One region of the Megamonas hypermegale genome, then DNA from elsewhere that is predicted to be linked to it. Evidence: a T-box and tRNA genes for the amino acid it is inferred to sense, from the RefSeq annotation. Region 1 holds a T-box; the other holds one or more tRNA genes.

Region 1 (5,778 bases):
GATTTTAAACATGATTAAATTTGCTTCATCAATTACTCGTTTCACATTAGAAACTTTATTACCTAAAATGGTAATGGCAATACCGATAAATACTGCAAACACGATTACTTGAATTAAATTGCCTGTAGCTAGAGCTTCAAGTGGATTAGTAGGTATCATACTTAAAATTGTTTGACTTACTGTCATTGGTTCTGCAGCTTTAATCGGTTCATCAGTATTGATGATTTGGCTTGTTGGGAAATTTGCACCTGGTTGCATTATATGCGCAACAACAAGACCGATGATAGCGGATAAAACGGTAGTTATAATGTAAAAGCCGATAACTTTTGCTCCAATGCGACGTAATTTTCCAATATCACCGATACTAGCAATACCACTGATAATGGATAAAAAGACCATTGGAATAACAATCATTTGAATGAGTTTTAAAAATAAATCGCCGAGTGGCTGAACAAATAAAATGTTTTTTTGGAAAACAAGACCGAGAATAATGCCTACGCCAAACCCAATAAAAACTTTGGCACTCATGCTGAGTTTTCTCAAAAATGACGACCTCCTTATATTTTGTTATAAATTTTACTTTAACACTTTAACAGGTAAAGTAATAAAAGATATTTTGTGCCCACAAAATGGCAAAAAATATCTTTATCATTATAGCATAAAATGTATTATAAGACTAAAAAAATTTACAAATTTACAATGATTTTTTTAAAAATTATTGTAAATTACCGATTAAATGAAGTTTTTTTCGTTTGTAATAAACAAAACCGAAGATATCAGCTAAAGCCCAGCCTATTGGTATAGACCACCAAATACCAATAACACCAATAGAAGGAATGGAAGCTAAATAATATGCTAAAAAGACGCGTGTACCTAATGAGATTATCGTTAAGATAACAGACATCATAGGGAAGTTTATAGCGCGATAAAAACCGTATAATAAAAATAAGAAACCAATACCAAAATAACAACTGCCTTCAATATATAAATATTGTGCTCCGATTTCAATTATAGCTATTTCATTTGCGTCGACAAAAATTGTCATTAAAGATTTAGCAAAAATAATGACGATGATTGAGATTATTAGACAAAAAACAAAAGAAATTTTCAGTGCTGTTTTTATGCCTTGGCGTATGCGTTCCGTCTGTTTTGCACCGAAATTTTGTCCGATAAAAGTTGAAAAGGCATTGCCGAAATCCTGTGCAGGCATATAAGCAAGTGAATCAATTTTTACCGCTACGGTGAATGCAGCCATAACCGTTGGGCCAAAGCTATTTACTAAGCCTTGTACCATTAAAATCCCAAAATTCATTACCGATTGTTGAGTGCATGTCAATATTGAAGAGTTAGCGATATTTTTTAGCATGGAGAAATTCCAATGCATATGTTCTTTTTGGGGCATTAATTCAGGACATTTTAATGCAGTGTATAAGATGAGTCCTAGAGCACATAAACCTTGGGAAATAACGGTAGCTATAGCAGAACCTGATACACCCATATTAAAGATTGCTACAAATACGAGTGATAAAATGATGTTTAAGATAGCGGAAAAGCCGAGAAATAATAAAGGTGTATTGGAATTGCCAATAGCGCGGAGCAAACAAGTAAAATAATTATAGATAAATGTAAAACTAAAACCGATAAAGATTATATAAAGATACGTATAAGCTAAATCGTATATTTCTTGTGGTATCCTCATAAAAACGATGATTTCATCTATATATACGAAAATGAGTATATTGATAATGATGGTGATGATTGAAATTAAGATAAAAGATAAAAAAATACTGGATTTAAGATTGGTAAAATTTTTTTCACCGTAAAAAATGGAAAATAATGCACCACTTCCCATACATAAACCCAATATAACCGATGTTAAAAAGATGATAAGTGTATATGATGCGCCGACAGCAGCGAGTGCATTTGTGCCAATGAACCAGCCAACGATTAAAGTATCAGAAATATTGTAAAGTTGTTGAAACAGGTCGCCTAAAATCATGGGTATGGAAAATTTGAGCATCGTTTTTGCAACAGGACCAGTTGTCAAATCGTATTTCATAAAGAAACCCCCTGAGAAAATGCTGTTTTAAGTGTTTGTTAGTAGAAATATATCACTGTTTATTATACCTGTATAATAATTTATTGCAATTATAAAAATATAAATATATAATTAAATTTAAGTTATTAAAAAAATATTCGAACTATAAAGTTATAAAAAGGAGTAAACAACTTATGGAAGCTACAGTTACAATCATCAACAAAGCGGGAGTGCATGCACGTCCAGCAGCAATGATGGCACAAATGGGTCGTCGTTATAAATCTAAAATCACTTATACAGCTAAAGGACAAACCGTAGATGGGAAAAATATCATTCCGATAACAAGTGTAGGTATGACTTGTGGAACGCCTGTAACTATCACAGCAGAAGGTGAAGATGCAAAAGAAGCTATTGATGCTTTAATTGAACTTATAAACAGTCGTTTTGGCGAACATCAGTAATCGTTTTCCACAATATATATATAAATATTACAGTTGTTTTTATGCGTATTTTATGATAATATAGCTTATACAATTTTTTTAATGTAGTAAAAACGATGAAGAAGAGAGTATAGATATATACGGACTGAACAGAGAGAAAATAATTAGCTGAGAAATTTTCCAGCCAAGTATCTAGAAAGTAGCTTTGGAGTTCTCATGCTGAAATAGTATTAGGCATGGGCGCAGATACAGCGTTAAGTAATGAAGTTCTGTTAAAATTATGCAGAAAAAATTAGGTGGTACCGCGAAATATCTCTTTCGTCCTTTTGGATGGAGGAGATTTTTTTATTGGAGTAATTTTGACTATTTTTGTATAAATTTTATTTAGGAGGATTTTTAATGGAAGAGACAAATATTCCAAAGGTTTACGACCCGCAGTCATTCGAAAAAAAATGGTATAAGTATTGGGAGGAACATAAATTATTTCATGCTGAAGTGGATAAAACTAAAAAACCATTTAGCATAGTTATGCCACCACCAAACGTAACAGGTCAACTTCATATGGGCCATGCTATGGATAATACTTTGCAGGATATATTAATTCGTTTTAGAAGAATGCAAGGCTATAATACTTTATGGATGCCAGGTACAGACCATGCAGGTATTGCAACACAGGCAAAAGTTGATGCTGCACTGCGTGAAGAAGGTAAATCACGCTATGATATAGGCCGTGAAGCATTTTTAGAACGTGCTTGGGCATGGAAGGAAAAATACGGCAACCGCATTAAATATCAAATTCGTACTTTAGGTTCTTCCTGTGATTGGGATAGAGAACGCTTTACTATGGATGAAGGCTGCTCTCATGCTGTACGTGAAGTATTCGTACAATTGTATAAAAAAGGTCTTATCTATCAAGGCAAACGCATAACAAACTGGTGCCCACATTGCAACACTGCACTCAGTGATATTGAAGTAGAACATCAGACAGAACCAGGTCATTTATATCATATTAGATATCAAGTTGAAGGCGAAGATAAATTTGTAGAAATCGCTACAACTCGTCCAGAAACTATGTTTGGTGATACTGGTGTTGCAGTTCACCCAGATGATGAACGCTATAAAGATTTAGTGGGCAAAACTTTGATATTGCCAATCGTTGGCCGTCGTATTCCACTTTTTGCTGATAGCTATGTAGACCCACAATTTGGTACAGGTGCAGTAAAAGTAACACCTGCGCATGACCCTAATGACTTTGATATGGGTACTCGCCATAATTTGGAACAGATTGTTGTAATCAATAATGATGGTACTATGGCAGATAATACTGGCAAATACGCAGGACTTGACCGCTATGAATGCAGAAAACAACTCGTCGCTGATTTAAAAGAAGCAGGTTATTTAATCAGCATTGAAGACCATGAACATTCTGTAGGTCATTGCTCTCGTTGCTCTGCAACAGTTGAACCACTCGTTTCCAAACAATGGTTTGTAAAAATGGAATCTTTAGCTGCTCCAGCTATTGAAGCTGTAAAATCTGGCAAAATCAAATTTATTCCAGAAAGATTTTCTAAAATATATTGCAATTGGTTAGAAAATATTCGCGATTGGTGTATTTCTCGTCAACTTTGGTGGGGCCATCGTATTCCTGCTTGGTACTGTGATGATTGCGGTGCGACAATCGTTGAAAACGAAGATGTACAAGTTTGCCCACATTGCGGTTCTAAACATGTACATCAAGATGAAGATGTACTCGATACATGGTTTAGTTCTGGTCTTTGGCCGTTTGAAACAATGGGCTGGCCTCAGGATACTGAAGAATTAAAACAATTTTATCCAACAAGTGTACTCGTTACAGGCTATGACATCATATTCTTCTGGGTTGCTCGTATGGTAATGATGGGTATGGAATTTGGTAAAGACATTCCATTTAAATATGTATTTATTCATGGTCTTGTACGTGATAGCCAAGGTCGTAAGATGAGTAAATCTCTCGGCAATGGTATTGACCCTGTAGAAGTAATTGATAAATACGGTGCAGATACACTTCGTTTTATGCTCATAACTGGTAATACACCAGGTAATGATATGCGTTTTTATTGGGAACGCGTAGAGTCTGCACGTAATTTTGCTAATAAATTATGGAATGCTTCTCGTTTCATGCTCATGAACCTTGAAGGTTTTGATAAAGACTTCGTTCCAAAAGAAGAAGATTTCACTTTAGCAGATAAATGGATTTTAAGCCGTTATGCTAAAACTGCTATGAGCATAACAAACAACTTAGAAAAATTTGAATTAGGCGAAGCTGGTCGTTCCTTATACGATTTCATCTGGAATGAATTCTGCGATTGGTATATCGAACTTTCTAAAGCTCGTCTTTACGATAAAGAAAACGAATTACCACGCAAAGTTGCTCAATATGTATTGAATTATGTATTAGAACATACACTTCGTCTTTTACACCCATTCATGCCATTTATCACAGAAGAAATATGGCAGCATATACCACATGAAGGTATCAGCATCATGGTAGCACAGTGGCCAACTGGCGAAAAAAGCAAAATTGATGAAGCAAGTGAAATTCATATGACTGCTATTATGGAAACGATTAAAGCAATCCGCAACATGAGAGCAGAAGTAAATGCTGCACCAAGCAAGAAAACAGAAGTGATTTTACATTTCACAGATAAATCATTACAAGATGTATTTATGCAAAATGAAAATTATTTCAAAGCTTTGGCAAGTGCATCTGATGTGACTATTTGGCAACAAGAAGATGTTAAACCACAAAACGCTATGACGGCAGTAACAAATGGCGTAGAAATATATTTACCACTTGCAGGACTCATTGATGTGGAAAAAGAAACAGCACGTTTAAATAAAGAAGTTGCAACATTAGATAAAGAAGTAATGCGTCTTGAAAAGAAATTATCTAATGCAGGTTTCTTAGCAAAAGCGCCTGCTGATATCGTTGCTAAAGAACAAGAAAAATTAAAAGGCTATGAAGAAAAACGCGAAGCTGTAAAACAGCGTTTGGCATACTTGGCAACTCTTTAATTATTTTGTGATGAAAGGCTAAAGATGAAATGAATTATCAGGAATCATTGGCTTATTTGGATGAGCTTAGTACCTTTGGTACTAAGCTCGGTTTAAGCCGTATTAAAAAATTGGTAGGTTATTTAGATAATCCGCAACTGCACTATAAGACAATTCATGTGACAGGAACAAATGGCAAAGGCTCTGTTTCTTCCATGTTATCTAGTATTTTAACGATGTCTAATATAAAAACGGGATTGTATATTT
Region 2 (5,778 bases), 490 kb from region 1:
CGTAAGTTCTCCATATGGACTTCGTTGGGGTGGCAGTGATTTCCATCCTGGTATAGATATAGCAAATGATATGGGAACTCCTATCAGAGCTACAGCCGATGGTGTTGTCAGCGTAGCTGGCTGGAATTCAGGCGGTTATGGTAATATGGTTGATATCAATCATGGCAATGGTGTGATGACACGTTATGGACATGCTTCTTATGTAGTAGTATCAGCAGGACAGCAAGTAAGACGTGGTCAAATCATTGCATATATGGGTAGTACAGGATTTTCTACAGGGCCACATGTTCACTATGAAGTACGCATAAATGGACAAGCCGTGGACCCATCAGGTTATTTATTTAATTAAGCAAATAACAGCCCTATACAGATGAATGAAAAATTCAGTGTATAGAGCTGTTATTTTTTTGATTAAAATATATTATGATATTTCATTAATACATAACTAAAAATTATTTTTTAGTTAAACAATGTAAAGTTGTTAATTTTTATGATATAATATAAAGATATCTATATATTTATAAATATCTTATTGTACAGGACTAATAAGGAAATTTTAGTTTTTTTTGAAAATTTATTATTAAGGAGATGTTTTTATTGGCTAACGAGAAAAAAGACAATGTATTATCACCACGGGATGTTGTGGAAAAAACTACAATAGCTGATGTTTATCGCGCTGTTAAAAATTTAGATGGTGTTATAAGAAAAACAGAACTTATTTATAGCGATTATTTTTCTAAGTTATCGCATAATGATATTTATATAAAACCGGAAAACTTACAGAAAACAGGTTCATTCAAATTGCGTGGAGCATATAACTGTATAAGCCAATTGACTGATGAACAAAAATCACATGGTGTTATTGCAGCTTCTGCTGGTAACCATGCTCAAGGCGTAGCTTTTGCAGCACAAAAATTAGGTGTAAAAGCAGTTATCACTATGCCTGCTACAACTCCACTTTTAAAAGTAGAAGCAACTCGCGCTTATGGAGCAGAAGTTGTATTATCTGGTGATGATTTTGATGCTGCAGCTGAAAAAGCAGTAGAACTTCAAAAGAAATACAACTATACTTTTATTCATCCGTTCAATGATATTGAAGTTATCTTAGGACAAGGTACAACAGCATTAGAAATCATAGATGATTTGAAAGATGTTGATGTTATCTTAGTACCAGTTGGTGGTGGCGGATTTGTAAGCGGTGTAGCTGTAGCTACAAAAATGGTAAATCCACATGTAAAAGTAATCGGTGTAGAACCATGTGGAGCAGCTTGTGTAAAAGCATCTCTTCAAGAAGATAAAATCGTAACTTTACCTACAGTTGATACAGTAGCAGAAGGTACAGCTGTAAAAACACCAGGTGATGTTACATTTGAATTCATCAAAAAATATGTAGATGATATCATCACTGTTTCTGAATTTGAAATAATGTCAGCTTTATTATCTTTGATTGAAAAACATAAACTTATTGCTGAAGGTGCAGGTGTACTTTCTTTGGCAGCAAGCCGTAAATTGCCGTTTAAAGGTAAAAAAGTAGCTGCTATTGTAAGTGGTGGTAATATTGATATTTCTACAATTTCTGCACTTATAGATAAAGCTCTTATCGCTCGTGGCCGTGTATTCTGCTTCAGTGTACAGCTTCCAGATAAACCAGGTCAGCTCTTAGCTATATCCAAAATTTTAGCAGATTTAAATGCTAACGTAATTAAACTTGACCATAACCAAGCAAAAGTGACAGATAGCTTCAAAAAAGTTGTATTGGAAGTAACAGTTGAAACAAATGGCATTGACCATATCAATCAAATTACACAAGAACTTAATAAAAACGGTTTTAAAGTAAAGAAAATATATTAATAACGAATAAAACCCCAAGGAGTGTATGCTCTTTGGGGTTTTTGTATATCAGCCAAGTGGAACAGTTGTTTTTTTGCGTTGATTGAATTGCAGACATGTTGTATAACCAAAAGATTTAGCATAAGCGATAGCTTCATCGATGTAATTGCCACAATGTTCAGGTTGATGTGCATCGGATGAAGTGATTATAGGTAAATTATAATCATGAGCTATTTTCATGAAATCAGGATATGGTGAAATTTCTGCAATTGGATAGCGATAATATGTGCCAGTATTGACATCTACTGCCATATTAGCTTTTTGTATAGCTTTAGCTACGCGGATTAAATATGGAGTAACATCAAAATCTGGTAAATTTTTAAATAAACGAATGTTGAAAGGATGGCCTAATACATCATAAATTTGAGATGCACAGAGTTTTTCTACTTCTTGAGCATACCATTCATAGATTTCTTTTAAAGAATGATTGTTCCATTCGTCTTTTATCTGGGAAGAATCATAAGCCCAGCCATGTAAGAAATGAATAGAGCCGATAATATAATCAAATTTATAAGGAGCTAAAATTTCACGAACTTTGTCTTGGTCTTGGAAGTTGCAAACTTCAATGCCGATTTTGGCCTTATAACCGAGTGAATGAAGTTTAGCCATAAAATTGAAATAATCATCTAATGTGTATTTAAATTTATTTTTTTTCAACCATTGCTGTTGAAATTTGCCAACAAAAGAATCATCTAAGATTAAATCTTCATAATAGAGTTTTTTGAATTCAGGAAAAGTGTGACTGTGTTCGGAGATGCCAATTTCATCAAGTTGATGTGTTTTGGCACTATCAAAAAAACCTTTAACCCATTGTTCATCGTATGAACCATATTCAAAATGCATATGGTAATCTAATTTCATTTTGGCATCTTCTTTCTATAAATGAATATGAAATATTTATTTTTGTTCTGCTAATAATTTTTTTATTGTTCGCATTACGCCGTTTTCATAATTTGGTGGAGCTATAAAACGAGCTACTTTTTTTAATTCTGGTACAGCGTTTTCCATAGCATAACTGTAATATACAGATTGAAGCATTTCATAGTCATTTAGATAATCACCAAAAGCGACACATTCTTCTGGTTTTATATTTAATTTTTCTTGTAATTTTTTTATTGCAAGACCTTTATTAGCACCAGTAGGTATTATATCAACCCATACTTCACTACTCAATACAACTTGCATTTTTTCTTTTAAAAAGGATAATTTTTCATAGATATTTTTTCTAGCATTGTGATGATGTGCGTCACAGATGGCAAATTTTATGATATCATCATCTATTTTAGAAAAGTCATCGAGAACTTCGTATTGAGTAAAATAAAGATTTAATTCTTTGACAAAAGCAGGGTCTTGAGAAATTACATAAGAATTTTTTTTGCCACTAACTACTACAAAAACATCTTGTAATTTAGTGAGGCTTTCAAAAATACATTTAATATTATCAGGAGAAAATGTATAAGAGAATAATTCTTTGCCATGTTGGCAAACATAGGTGCCGTTTTCAGAAATAAAGAGTAAATCGTCTTTATATTTTGGAAAATGACAAGCTAAAGCTTGATATTGACGACCGCTAGCAGGTGAAAACATGATATTTTTTTGTTTTAACATTTCCATGACTTCATCAAAGTCATCTGGTAATCTGTTATGGTCGATTAATAAAGTTCCGTCCATATCGGAAATAATCCATTTAATCATAAATAAAGCTCCTTTATCAGTTAATTTTGATTATAAAATGAGTTTATCATAAAAAATTTTTTAGTGGAAGGTGAATATTTTATTTATAAAATAAAAAAAGAGGAAAGAATATATCTTTCCTCTGATAATAGGCATAAAAAAACTACCCAAAAGAGAGAGGGTAGGTACTTATTTTATATGGTGGGCGGTAACAGGATCGAACTGCTGACATCTTGCTTGTAAGGCAAGCGCTCTCCCAGCTGAGCTAACCGCCCATATAATAATAACTCCTTGACAATTACAAGGAGGCAAACTGAGTGGTGCCTCAGAGCGGAATCGAACCACTGACACGGGGATTTTCAGTCCCCTGCTCTACCGACTGAGCTACCGAGGCAAATAAAAATGGCGACCCGAAGGGGACTTGAACCCCTGACCTCCGCCGTGACAGGGCGGCATTCTAACCAACTAAACTACCGGGCCGTAGTGGTGGGCGGTAACAGGATCGAACTGCTGACATCTTGCTTGTAAGGCAAGCGCTCTCCCAGCTGAGCTAACCGCCCATTTTATAATTTTATAAAATGGTGACGCGTATGGGATTCGAACCCATGAAGCCGCCGTGAAAGGGCGGTGTCTTAACCACTTGACCAACGCGCCATATTAGATGGTGGCTCACCCGAGATTCGAACTCGGGACACCCTGATTAAAAGTCAGGTGCTCTGCCAACTGAGCTAGTGAACCACTTGCTACGCTGTCGCTTGACAACGTAGACTATTATATAGAACATTTGAGGAAATGTCAACACTTTTTTTGAAAAAATTTGCTTTTTTTATAAAAATCTTTGATGAGTTGAAAAAATGCCGTTAAATAAGGATTTTTGCCGTACTGCCACGTTCATTTTTTTTCATTATCTGTATCTGTTTATCGATTTTTTCTTTCAATTCATTTACATGAGAGATAATACCGATTAATTTTGTTTGCTCCGTTAATTGATTTAAAACTTTAATTGCTTGAGATAATGATTCACTATCAAGTGAGCCGAAACCTTCATCAATGAACATCGTATCGAGATGAATGCCACCGGCAGAAGATTGGATTTCATCGGCAAGACCGAGCGCAAGGGATAAAGATGCTTTAAAAGCTTCACCACCAGAAAGCGTTTTTACACTGCGTATCGTGCCATTATAGTGGTCGATGACATCTAGTTCCAATCCCGTTTGATAGCGCAGTTGTTCACTGTTTTGAGAACGCTTTAACTCGTATTGTCCTTGGCTCATCATCATCAAGCGAGTATTGGCTCGAATGATAATCCTATCGAAATAAATCATTTGAATGTACGTTTCTAAAGAAATGCGTTCTTTGCCAGAAATTGAACCTGTGGCTGTGTCGTAAAGAGCTTTCATATTTGTATACAGTTTTTCGCAATCGGATAATTTTTCTAATTGCTCTAAGAGCTTTTGCCTCGTTTTGCTATTAGTGCTGATACGAGTGTGCAGGTTTTGAAGCTTTTCATTTAATGATGTTTTTTCTTGTTTTAGTTTTTCCTGTTGCAATAGTAATTCTTCTGTATTTTGCTTTTGCGGAATGATTTGTTGCTGAATTATTTTTAATGAAGTAGTGTATTCATCAACTTTTTTTTGCAGATTTTCCCATTTGCTTTGAGCCTTTAGCATATTTTCTTTTAAAATACTTTGTTTATGTTTATAAATTTGCAATTGTTTTTGAGCTGTCTGCTCATCATCAAATAATAATGTTTGTTTTAGTTCTAGTATCTCTTGAAGAATGTGTTCCTTATCGGCATTGGTTTTAGTGATGAATTGTGTGAGTTTTAATTGCTCATTTTGTAATTTTTTTTCTTTAATAGCCATTTGCTCAAAGCGGTTTGTTAATTTTTCTTTTTGGCGCAATTGTTTATTTTGCTTTTGCATTAAATTTATAAGACTGGCTTTTTTTGTCTGCAATGAATTTTCTTTTTCGATTATGGCACTATTTAATAAAGTTTTATCATCAATATTAAATAATTGTTTTGCTTGGCGAAGAATTTCTTCATTTATATTTTGCCCCTTACCTTTGATTTTACCTAAGTTACTGCTTAAATCATTTAATTTTTTGGCTAGCTCATCACATTGTTTTTGCAATTGTTCTAATTGAGCTTGTGTTGGTGCTTTAGTCGATTTTTGCGCTGGTTTTGGATGATGAAGTGAACCACATACAGGG

The links. A T-box is a leader RNA that pairs with one kind of tRNA and senses whether it is charged. The one in region 1 lies ahead of CKV65_RS06185 (valine--tRNA ligase), so its partner is inferred to be a tRNA-Val.
Region 2: it encodes a tRNA-Val, which carries the amino acid that the T-box ahead of CKV65_RS06185 (valine--tRNA ligase) is inferred to sense. The anticodon was not compared.

What each region holds. Positions count from the first base shown of each region.
Region 1 is NZ_LT906446.1:1,305,161-1,310,938, reverse strand. It holds gene CKV65_RS06200 (dicarboxylate/amino acid:cation symporter) at 1-543, opposite strand, end outside; gene CKV65_RS06195 (MATE family efflux transporter) at 716-2,059, opposite strand; gene CKV65_RS06190 (HPr family phosphocarrier protein) at 2,233-2,499, shown strand; T-box leader at 2,586-2,807, shown strand; gene CKV65_RS06185 (valine--tRNA ligase) at 2,878-5,532, shown strand; gene CKV65_RS06180 (bifunctional folylpolyglutamate synthase/dihydrofolate synthase) at 5,562-5,778, shown strand, end outside.
Region 2 is NZ_LT906446.1:1,797,044-1,802,821, reverse strand. It holds gene CKV65_RS08790 (M23 family metallopeptidase) at 1-349, shown strand, start outside; gene ilvA (threonine ammonia-lyase) at 589-1,851, shown strand; gene CKV65_RS08780 (PHP domain-containing protein) at 1,900-2,751, opposite strand; gene CKV65_RS08775 (HAD family hydrolase) at 2,788-3,585, opposite strand; tRNA gene CKV65_RS08770 (tRNA-Val) at 3,764-3,839, opposite strand; tRNA gene CKV65_RS08765 (tRNA-Phe) at 3,883-3,958, opposite strand; tRNA gene CKV65_RS08760 (tRNA-Asp) at 3,968-4,044, opposite strand; tRNA gene CKV65_RS08755 (tRNA-Val) at 4,049-4,124, opposite strand; tRNA gene CKV65_RS08750 (tRNA-Glu) at 4,144-4,218, opposite strand; tRNA gene CKV65_RS08745 (tRNA-Lys) at 4,227-4,302, opposite strand; gene CKV65_RS08740 (AAA family ATPase) at 4,425-5,778, opposite strand, start outside.